3 regions of the Streptomyces sp. NPDC001027 genome follow, and region 3 is predicted to be linked to each of the others. Evidence: riboswitches for the same ligand, from Rfam matches in the RefSeq annotation. Region 3 holds a riboswitch; each other region holds the start of a gene.
The links. A riboswitch is a leader RNA that binds a small molecule or an ion and turns the genes downstream of it on or off. The one in region 3 is predicted to bind cyclic di-AMP.

Region 1: it holds a riboswitch for cyclic di-AMP, as region 3 does, so the genes downstream of both, ABT300_RS35030 (M23 family metallopeptidase) here and ABT300_RS11115 (M23 family metallopeptidase) in region 3, are expected to answer to the same signal.
Region 2: it holds a riboswitch for cyclic di-AMP, as region 3 does, so the genes downstream of both, ABT300_RS05760 (C40 family peptidase) here and ABT300_RS11115 (M23 family metallopeptidase) in region 3, are expected to answer to the same signal.

What each region holds. Positions count from the first base shown of each region.
Region 1 covers NZ_JBEPBI010000223.1:1,987-5,249, reverse strand. Annotated here, with positions in the region: gene ABT300_RS35035 (M16 family metallopeptidase) at 1-767, shown strand, start outside; cyclic di-AMP (ydaO/yuaA leader) riboswitch at 1,008-1,174, shown strand; gene ABT300_RS35030 (M23 family metallopeptidase) at 1,189-1,944, shown strand; gene ABT300_RS35025 (GntR family transcriptional regulator) at 2,132-2,827, shown strand; gene ABT300_RS35020 (HPr family phosphocarrier protein) at 2,952-3,233, opposite strand.
Region 2 covers NZ_JBEPBI010000010.1:77,782-81,044, reverse strand. Annotated here, with positions in the region: gene ABT300_RS05770 (ATP-dependent Clp protease proteolytic subunit) at 1-521, shown strand, start outside; gene ABT300_RS05765 (hypothetical protein) at 529-834, shown strand; cyclic di-AMP (ydaO/yuaA leader) riboswitch at 1,249-1,419, shown strand; gene ABT300_RS05760 (C40 family peptidase) at 1,423-1,896, shown strand; gene ABT300_RS05755 (ATP-binding protein) at 2,013-2,495, opposite strand; gene ABT300_RS05750 (helix-turn-helix domain-containing protein) at 2,709-3,263, shown strand, end outside.
Region 3 covers NZ_JBEPBI010000027.1:23,863-27,125, forward strand. Annotated here, with positions in the region: gene ABT300_RS11110 (aldo/keto reductase) at 1-634, opposite strand, end outside; gene ABT300_RS11115 (M23 family metallopeptidase) at 797-1,837, opposite strand; cyclic di-AMP (ydaO/yuaA leader) riboswitch at 1,847-2,013, opposite strand; tRNA gene ABT300_RS11120 (tRNA-Met) at 2,320-2,393, opposite strand; gene ABT300_RS11125 (dihydrofolate reductase family protein) at 2,465-3,263, opposite strand, start outside.

The DNA.
Region 1 (3,263 bases), on a different contig from region 3:
CGGCCACCGCCGTCGTCGTCGGCGACCTCACCGGCGTCGACCTGGACGCCCTCCTGGGCGACACCCTGGGCGCCTGGACGGGCTCCGCCGCCGAGCCGCGGCCCGTGCCGCCGGTGACCGCCGACGACGCCGGCCGGGTCGTCATCGTGGACCGCCCGGGGGCCGTCCAGACGCAGCTGCTGATCGGCCGGATCGGCGCCGACCGGCACGACCGTGTGTGGCCCGCCCAGGTGCTCGGCACCTACTGCCTCGGCGGCACCCTCACCTCCCGTCTGGACCGCGTCCTGCGTGAGGAGAAGGGCTACACCTACGGCGTTCGCGCCTTCGGGCAGGTCCTTTTGTCCGCGCCGGACGGCTCGGGCGCCGCGATGCTCGCCATCAGCGGTTCCGTCGACACCCCGAACACCGGTCCTGCGCTGGACGACCTGTGGAAGGTGCTGCGCACCCTCGCCGCCGAGGGGCTGACCGACGCCGAGCGCGACGTCGCCGTGCAGAACCTGGTCGGGGTGGCGCCGCTGAAGTACGAGACCGCGGCGGCCGTCGCGAGCACGCTGGCCGACCAGGTCGAACAGCACCTGCCCGACGACTACCAGGCGACTCTGTACCAGCAGCTCGCCGCGACCGGCACGGTGGAGGCCACCGCGGCGGCCGTGAACGCCTTCCCGGTGGACCGTCTGGTGACGGTCCTGGTGGGCGACGCGGCCCAGATCAAGGCGCCCGTCGAGGCCCTCGGCATCGGCGAGGTGAAGGTCGTGTCCGCCGAGTAGCCGACAAGCCGAGCCGACAAGCCGAGTAGCCGTGGATCGCGGCGGCAACGGCACGCACGCGCAGAGGCCCTGGTCGACCGAGCGTCACCAGGGCTTCTGTTTGTCCGAATTGGGGTGGACGTGGCCTGTCTGCACTGTGGGATGCGCTACAAAAACCGTGATCCGTTTGAGGATTGATCCCTTCGCCGCTTAGCTTCATCCGGGCTGTCCGTCAGGCACTGCGCCGCAAGCTGCGGCACCGGACAGTCATCGCCGAGTCCCCGTACGGCGCGAGCCAGGGGAGCCGGGGACCCACTTGTGAAGTCCCTGGGGTGAATCGGACGCCCGCGTGCACACGAGGGGGTCCGTAGGAGACCTTCCTGCTCCGAACCCGTCAGCTAACCCGGTAGGCGAGAGGGAAGGAAAGGACACCTCTGACTTCATGGCGTTCACCTGCGCCACCGGGAAGCACCGCCGGCCCAGCCGGATGCAGCGTTCCACCGCTCGCGCGGTCGGCGTGGCGGCGCTCACCAGTACCGGTGTGATGGCCTCCGTCGCCTCCACCCAGGCCTTCGCGGCCGAGCCCACCCCCGAACAGACCGGTCTGATCCCGGTCGTCACGGCCGGCGAGTCCGTGGCCGAGTCGGTCGCCGACCAGGTCGACGAGCAGGTCGCCGCGCAGAAGAAGGCGGCTTTCGAGGAGGCCGCCCGCCAGGCCGCCGCGAAGAAGGCCGTGGAGGAGCGCGAGGCACGCGTGCGTGCCGCCCGTGAGGCCGAGCGCAAGCTTCTCAACACCTTCGTGTCGCCGATCACCGGCTCCTACGTCTCCACCGGCTACCAGGCCAGCAGCTCGCTGTGGTCCTCCGGCAGCCACACCGGCGTCGACTTCCACGCGGCCAGCGGCACCACCGTGCACGCGGTCGGCTTCGGCACCGTGGTCGAGGCGGGCTGGGGCGGCGCCTACGGCAACCAGGTCGTCATGAAGATGAACGACGGGACGTACACGCAGTACGGTCACCTGTCGTCCATCGAGGTGTCGGTGGGCCAGACGGTCACCCCGGGCCAGCGCATCGGGCTGTCCGGCGCGACCGGCAACGTCACCGGAGCGCATCTGCACTTCGAGGCGCGCACGACCCCCGAGTACGGCTCGGACATCGATCCGGTCGCCTATCTCCGCAAGCACGGCGTCAACGTCTGACGCCCGACGGCGACAGATCGTTCGGCCCCGGCCCCTCGGCCGGGGCTTTCGCCGTTTTCGGGGCCCCGCTGTCCAAAAAATATCCCTGGATTCCGGCTCCCCGTCGGAAATTCCCGCTCATTGCAATAGAGTCACGGAACACACGTCAACCGTCGACGTTTCACGGGGATTAAGGCGGAGGTCCGTCATGCGAATTCCGGCGCACTCGGTGTGCACGGCCGTCCGGGACGACATCGTCGCGGGTGTCTACGAACGCGGCAGCCGCCTCACCGAGGAACTCCTCGCCCGCCGCTACGGCGTCTCGCGCGTCCCGGTCCGCGAGGCGCTGCGCACCCTGGAGGCCGAGGGCTTCGTCGTCACCCGGCGGCACGCGGGCGCGTGCGTGGCGGAGCCCACCGAGCAGGAGGCGGCCGACCTGCTGGAGATGCGGTTGCTGCTGGAGCCGCTCGGCGCCTCCCGGGCCGCCCAGCGGCGCACGGAGGCCCATCTGAAGGTGCTGCGCGGGCTCGTCCGGCTGGGTCAGGAGCGGGCCAGGAGGGGCAACAGCGAGGATCTGCGCTCCTTGGGGGGCTGGTTCCACGAGACGCTCGCCCAGGCCTCCGGAAGCCCTGCCCTCGCGTCGATGCTCACCCAGCTCCGGCACAAGATCGCCTGGATGTACGCGGTGGAGGCGCCGGCCGACCCCGTGGAGTCCTGGGCGGAGCACGGCGCGATCGTCGACGCGGTGACGCGCGGCGACGGGGAGCGCGCGCGGGCGGTCACCGCGCTGCACACCGAGCGCGCGACCCTCGCGCACCGGCTGCGCTTTTCCAAAGGGCCGGAGCGGGCCGATCGTGTGAGGACTTCGCAACCTCCCGTAAACATGACGGGTCTGCGGCATTAACACGGGAGCCGTATACAAAGAAGGAGTAATTCGAGGGGGATTATTTCTGCTGCCTGTGCACGGGAAATGCGAAGGGCTCGCCCGATAATTCGGACGAGCCCTTCACCGCATAACGCGGCGGTGCTCAGACGGTCTCGGGGAGTTCCTCGAGGCCTTCGGCGACCAGCTTCGCCAGCCGGTCGAGCGCGGCGTCCGCGCCCTCGGCGTCGGAGGCGAGGACGATCTCCTCGCCTCCCTGGGCGCCGAGGCCGAGAACGGCCAGCATGGAGGCCGCGTTGACGGGGTTGCCGTCGGCCTTGGCGATCGTCACGGGGATGCCTGCGGCCGTGGCGGCCCGGACGAAGATGGAAGCGGGGCGGGCGTGGAGGCCCTCGGCCCAGCCGACGTTGACGCGGCGCTCAGCCATGTGATGCTGCCCTTCGGTGTCTCAGGTTGT
Region 2 (3,263 bases), on a different contig from region 3:
GGGCCCCGGTCGACGACATCTCGGCGAACGACGTGACGGCCCAGTTCATGTACCTCGAGCACAAGGACCCGGACCGGGACATCGCGCTGTACATCAACTCCCCCGGCGGCTCGTTCAGTGCGATGACGGCGCTGTACGACACGATCCGGTTCGTCACGTGCGACGTGTCGACGACCTGCCTGGGGCAGGCGGGCTCGTCGGCCGCGATCCTGCTGGCCGCGGGCACGCCGGGCAAGCGGTTCAGCCTCCCGGGGGCGCGGATGACGATCCGCCAGCCGTCGCTGCCCGAGCCGGTCGAGGGGCAGGCCAGCGACCTGGCCGTCCAGGCCGAGGAGCTGGCCCGCACCCGCGCGGCCCTGGAGGAGATGCTCGTGCGGCACACGGGGCGGACGCCGGAGCAGGTGACCGCGGACATCGAGCGGGACATGTTCCTCACCGCCCCGCAGGCGGTGGAGTACGGCCTGGTGGACGGGATCATCCCGAGCCGCAAGGCGTCGTCCCGGACGCAGGGCGGGAGGTGAGCCGGCGATGGTGCCCGAACTGCCGCCGCTGCCCGCGCTGACCCGCGCGGAGGCCGAACTGATCGACGGTTACCTCGACGTCGTCGACATGCTCGGCCGCATCAACCCCGCCCACCACACGGACACCTACCGCGGACTGCGCGCCGCCCAGGCGCTGGTGAGCAAGGCGACCGCGCTGCGCGACGCGCTGACGCTGATGCACCAGCGAGGGGAGAGCGAGTTGCACGCGCCGACGCTCGCACGGGCGCTGCGCGTGCTGGACGGAGAGCGCCGCACGGCGCGCGTCATGCTGCCGCCGGTCTCCGAGAGTTGACCGGAGACGGCTCAGGCGCGCGGACGACTCACAGCGCGGGCGGCTCGCGGCGCGGGCGGGCTCGCGGCGCGGCCGTGGCGTCCGGGCCGGAGTCGAAACGGCCCAGAAGGCGTACCCCCGTTCGGCAGAGCGTCTAGTGTTCCCCCGGACGCCCAGAACTTGCGCGAAAGGGCGCTCTTCGAGCGGAGCGGAAGACGTCGCCGCTGGTGGGAGCCCCTGAGACCACCCGCCATCTGATCACCCGTCAGGGTGTTCACCCGAACGGGTGAGTGGTGAGTAACCCCACAAATCCCCGGTTCCGTTGGGATTTTCGGACATCCGTGAGCCAAGATCCCTGTCTGACGACAAGCCCCCGCCACAAGCGGCGGGGCGGTCCGGGTGGACGCCGAGTCCTGCCGCCTCCCGGATGACCGGTCGACAGGAGTGCATCGGCAGGAGTGGAGGACCCAAGCACGACGGGTCGCCGGAACGGTCACGCCATGACCGGACCGAGCAGCCCTTGGGGTGAAGCCGCTGACGCGGCCGGGCAACTTCGCCAGCCCGAATCCGACAGGTCATCCTTCACAGGCGGCTGACGAAGGGTTGCGCATGACTGCGCTCAATCGTGTCCCGTCGCTCATGGCCCGGGCCGGCACGGCCTCGGCGTTCGCCATCGCCGCCGTCGGCGGCACGGTCGTGGTCCCGGGGCTCGCTCCGGACGCCGCGGCCGCCACACCGGCGACGAAGGCGCTGCAGGTCGCGGCTTCCAAGAAGGGTGCGCCGTACAAGTACGGGGCCACCGGGCCGAAGAGGTTCGACTGCTCGGGGCTCACGATGTACTCGTTCAAGAAGGCGGGCAAGAGCCTGCCGCGGACGGCGGCCCAGCAGTACAACAAGACGAAGCACATTTCGGCGTCCAGCCGCAAGGCGGGCGACCTGGTGTTCTTCCACTCGGGGTCGAACGTGTACCACGTCGGGATCTACGCGGGTAAGGGCAAGATCTGGCACTCGCCGAAGACCGGGGACGTGGTGAAGCTGCAGAAGATCTGGACCAAGAGCGTCTGGTACGGCCGGGTCCGCTAGGGCCCTGCCGCCGATCCGCCGGGTCCGAGGGGGCCTGGGCGCGGATCTGACGGGTCCGCCGAGCTTGCCGGACCCGACTGACCTCCCGGGGCCGTGTACGGCGTCCTGACACGCCTTCACCGCCCCGGGAGCTCGCCCTCCACCGGGACCGTCAGGACTCCGGCAGTCGGCTCCGCCGCCGGGACGGCCCACGGGAGCTCGACGCTGACCGTCTTGCCGCCCTCCCGGGTGGGCCGCACTCTGAGTCTGCCGCCGGCCTCCGCGGTCAGCCAGCGAATGATCACCATGCCTCGGCCGTTGTCCTGCTGGACGGCGGCCGGCAGTCGTTGCGGAAAGCGCGGATGACTGTCGGTGACGCCGATGCTCAGCTGTTCGTCGCGGTCGAGCACGAGGTCCACCGTGAAGGTGGGCGACTGGCCGAAGGTGTGCTGCACGGCGTTGGTGGCGAGTTCCGAGACGATCAGGCGGACGGTGTCGGCCGCCTCGGCGTCCGCCGGCAGGCCCCACTCGCCGAGGGCGCCGACCACGAAGGCGCGGGCCGTGGAGACCGAGGCGGGATCGCTCGGCAGAGTGATGGTTGCTTCCAGGTGATCTGCCATGGCGACGTCGTACCTTTCCCACGGGACCGGAGCCCGACACGGCGCGGATGGTTCGAGTACGGTCCCGGACTGGTGCTTCTTCGCCAGACTGCCATCACCACGCCGGTCACGGGTGGCGATCCACCAAGATGTGCATATATCTGTCGCCCGATGCGGTGAACTCTGCGACGACAGAGCGTATTTGCTCGGCCTGTCAGGAGTAAGGAGAAGCCCGTGCAGCACGGACCGGCGGTACGCCGCCGCAAGCTGGGCGCCGAACTGCGCACTTTACGCGCTCAGGCGGGCCTCACCAGCGGTGAGGCGGCCCGGCTCGCGGGGTGGCACCAGTCCAAGGTGAGCCGCATCGAGACCGGCACCAGTGGATCGAAACCGGCCGATGTGCGGTTACTCCTCGACGTCTACGGTGTGGCCGATCCGCAACTGCGCGAGCTGATGCTGGCGTTGGCGGGCGCCGACTCCGGCGGTGGCGGCGGCCGGGACCACTGGTGGCACGCCTACCGCGGGGTGCTGCCGCCCGCCTACCGGGACTTCATCAGCCTGGAGTCCCAGGCCAGCGCGATGCGCACCCTGGAGACGACCGTGGTGCCGGGCCTGCTGCAGACGCCCGAGTACGCGCGCGCCGTGACCCTGGCAGCCGTCGAGGGCCTCGACGACGAGCAACTCGACACCCTGGTGGAGGTGCGGCTGGCCCGCCAGGACGTACTGCGGGCGCAGCCGCCGCTGGAGCTGAGCGCGGTGCTCGACGAGTCGGTGCTGCGCCGCGAGGTG
Region 3 (3,263 bases):
CGAAGTACGGGACGGCGGCGAGGCCGAAGCGGGCGGCGAGGTTCTGGAGGCCGCCCTCGTAGGTGTCGCGGGAGACCAGGTTGTAGTGCGGCTGCAGTGCGACGTACCGGGCGAGGCCCTCGCGGTCGGAGAACTCCAGGGACTCCTGGAGGCGTTCGGGCGAGATGTTGGAGGCGGCGATGTGCCGCACCTTGCCCGCCTTCACCAACTCGTCGAGGGCGCCGACGATCTCCTCCACGGGCACCTCGGGCTTGTCGAAGTGCGTGTAGTAGAGGTCGATGTGATCGGTGTCCAGGCGGCGGAGCGAGGCGTCGGCGGCGGCCTTGATGTTGTCGGCGGACAGACCGGGGAAGTCGGGGTGCTGGCTGACCTTGGTGGCGATCACGACGTCCTCCCGGTTGCCGCGGGCCTTCAGCCACCTGCCGACGATGGTCTCGGACTCACCGCCGCTGTTGCCGTCGACCCACGCCGAATAGGAGTCGGCGGTGTCGACGAAGTTGCCGCCCGCGGCCGCGTAGGCGTCGAGGACGGCGAAGGAGGCCGCCTCGTCCGCGGTCCAGCCGAAGACGTTGCCGCCGAGGGCGAGCGGGAAGACCTCGAGGTCGGAGGAGCCGATGGTGCGCAGAGAAGTCATGCTTCGTCTCAACGGACGCGGCAGTCACGCCATTCCGCTCGGGACACGAAGAACAGGTGAACAAGCGGCAGCCCTGACGTCGGGGGTGGCCGTCAGGGCTGCCGTTGCTCGATGGTCCTGAAAGCTCCTCGAGAGACGACTCAGGCGTCCTCGAGGGAGGGCTCAGGGGTTGAGGCCCTTGCTGCGCAGCCAGGCCGCCGGGTCGATGCCGTCGGCGTTGCCGTCCGGGTGGACCTCGAGGTGCAGGTGCGCCCCGGTGACGTTCCCGGTGGCGCCCACGCGGCCGATCACGTCACCGGTGGCGACCTTCTGGCCGACGCTGACGCTGATCGACGACTGGTGGCAGAACCAGATCTCGGTGCCGTCGTCCAGGGTCATGATGGTGCGGTAGCCGTAGGCGCCGGCCCAGCCCGCCTCGGTGATGGTCCCGGTGTGGATGGCCTTGATGAGCGTGCCGGTGGGCGCGGCGAAGTCGAGTCCGGTGTGGTAGCCGGAGGACCACAGGGAGCCGGCCTGACCGAACGTCGAGGTGATGGTGTACGAGGAGGTGGGCAGCGTGTACTGCTTGGCCAGCTCGGCCAGGCGCGCGGCCTCGACCTTGGCGGCGGCCTCCTCGGCGGCCTTCTTCTTCGCGGCGTCGGCCTTGGCCTGCGCCTCCTTCTCGGCCTTGACGACGGCGTCGACCTTCGCCTTGGCGGCCGCGGCGGCGGCCTTGACCTCGACCTGGGTCTTCTGCGACTCGGCCTGGGCCATGATCCGGCTGCGCAGGGCCTCGCCGGCGTCGGCGACGCTCTGGGCGGCGTCGGCGTCGGCGTCCGTGTCGACGGCGGCCTCGGAGCCGAAGCTGGCCAGGGCGGACGCGGCTTCCGGGGCGGGCTCGTCCTCGGAGATCAGCGAGCCCACGCCGGGCAGGTCCGGCATGGAGATGGAGACGGGGGCCTTGCCGGTGTTGGCGCTGGCCATCCCGCCCGCGCTGACGGCGGCTATGACGCCGACGCCGAGGACCGTGGAGCTGCGGGCGAATCCGCCGCCGCGCTGCTTGGCGACGCGGTGCTTGCCGCGTACCGGGCGAATGGACTCCGCGGTGGGGTTCCACTCCTCCCAGGGGCCCTCGTCGGTGCGGTAGCCGCCGTAGCCGAAGGTCTCGGCGGAGGGCCGGACCGGCGCGTACGGGGCCTCGGGGGCAGGCGGGTTGGACGCCACGCGGGCGCACTCCTTTCCTTCCGTCGCCTACCGGGTTAGCTGACGGGTTCGGAGTCGGAAGGTCTCCTACGCGCGTATACCGGCCGTGGACTCTGCGAGTTCACGGAGGCTTCCGCGTGATTCACCCCAAGGTGGTGGTTCCCCGGTTCCCTCGCGGGATTCGGCGCGTGCGCGCGCGGAGTCGGCTCTGGTGCCGGCTGGGACGGCCGCGCTGCGTTATCGAACGTTAATAGACCCGGGGGTGCGTTTCCAAGCTCTTCTGCTTGATCAATAACATTTCTGGCCTGGACTTTCGGGCCAGCAGCGGTGAAAAACGGGCGAGTTGCCCCTCGTCCGAAGTGCATCACCAGCCACATGCGTCGCGACGCCGATCCGGGCCCGGCGCTCAGGGCGGCCGCCCGGTCACAATGGGTGATGGCGCACCTCGAGGGCGAACGCACAGAGGGCCGGAACCCTTTCGGATTCCGGCCCTCGGCCTTCAGTAGCGGGGACAGGATTTGAACCTGCGACCTCTGGGTTATGAGCCCAGCGAGCTACCGAGCTGCTCCACCCCGCGTCGTTGTGTCTCAAGTGTACGTCATCCGGGGGACGCCGAGCACCAGGGTTTGTCGCGGCCCGGCCGCGGCCTCACAGCAGGTGCCGGTTCGGGGCCTTCGCCCGCTCCTCGTGCTCCGGCAGTACGAGGACGTCGACGCCCGCGGCGGCCAGCAGGCCGGTCCCGTCCGCCGCCGTGACGAAGGTGTCCGGCTCGCGCCACGCCGTGACCACCCGGCGCACGCCGGCGTCCAGGATGAGGCGGGCGCACGGGGCGGGACGCGAGGAGCGGCGGGCGCACGGCTCCAGGCTGGAGTAGACGGTGGCGGCGGCCAGCCGGGGGTCGGCCGGGTCGAGCTTGGCGAGCGCCGCCTCCTCGGCGTGCACGACCGGGTCGCCGGCTTCGCGGGAGTGCCCGCGCGCCAGCTCTGTGCCGTCGGCGGCGACGATCACCGCGCCGACGCTGAACGCGGTGTCCGAGGGCGGGCACTGGGCGGCCAGCTCGCAGGCGAGGGCCAGCCAGTGCCGGTCGGCCGCGGCGGCGAGCCCTCCGGCGCCGGGGGCGGTGGGCTCGTAGCGGTGCAGGACGACGTCCTCGATGCGCCGCGTCTCCACCAGCCGCAGCCGTCCGCCCTGGTAGGCGCCCGGCCCGAAGAGGCGGGGCGCGTCCGGGTCGCCCACGAACAGCGGGGCGAGGACGAGCTGGAGTTCGTCGGCGAGCCCCTGCTGGAGCAGCTGGGTGTGGACGGTTCCGCCGCCCTCGACCATGAGGCGACGGATGCCGAGCTCGTCGTGGAGGTGCGTGAGGAGGCGGCGCCAGTCCAGCTCGGGGCCGAGCGGGACGATGTCCGCGGCGATGCCCAGCGCGCGGGCCCGTTCGGCGCCCTTCTGG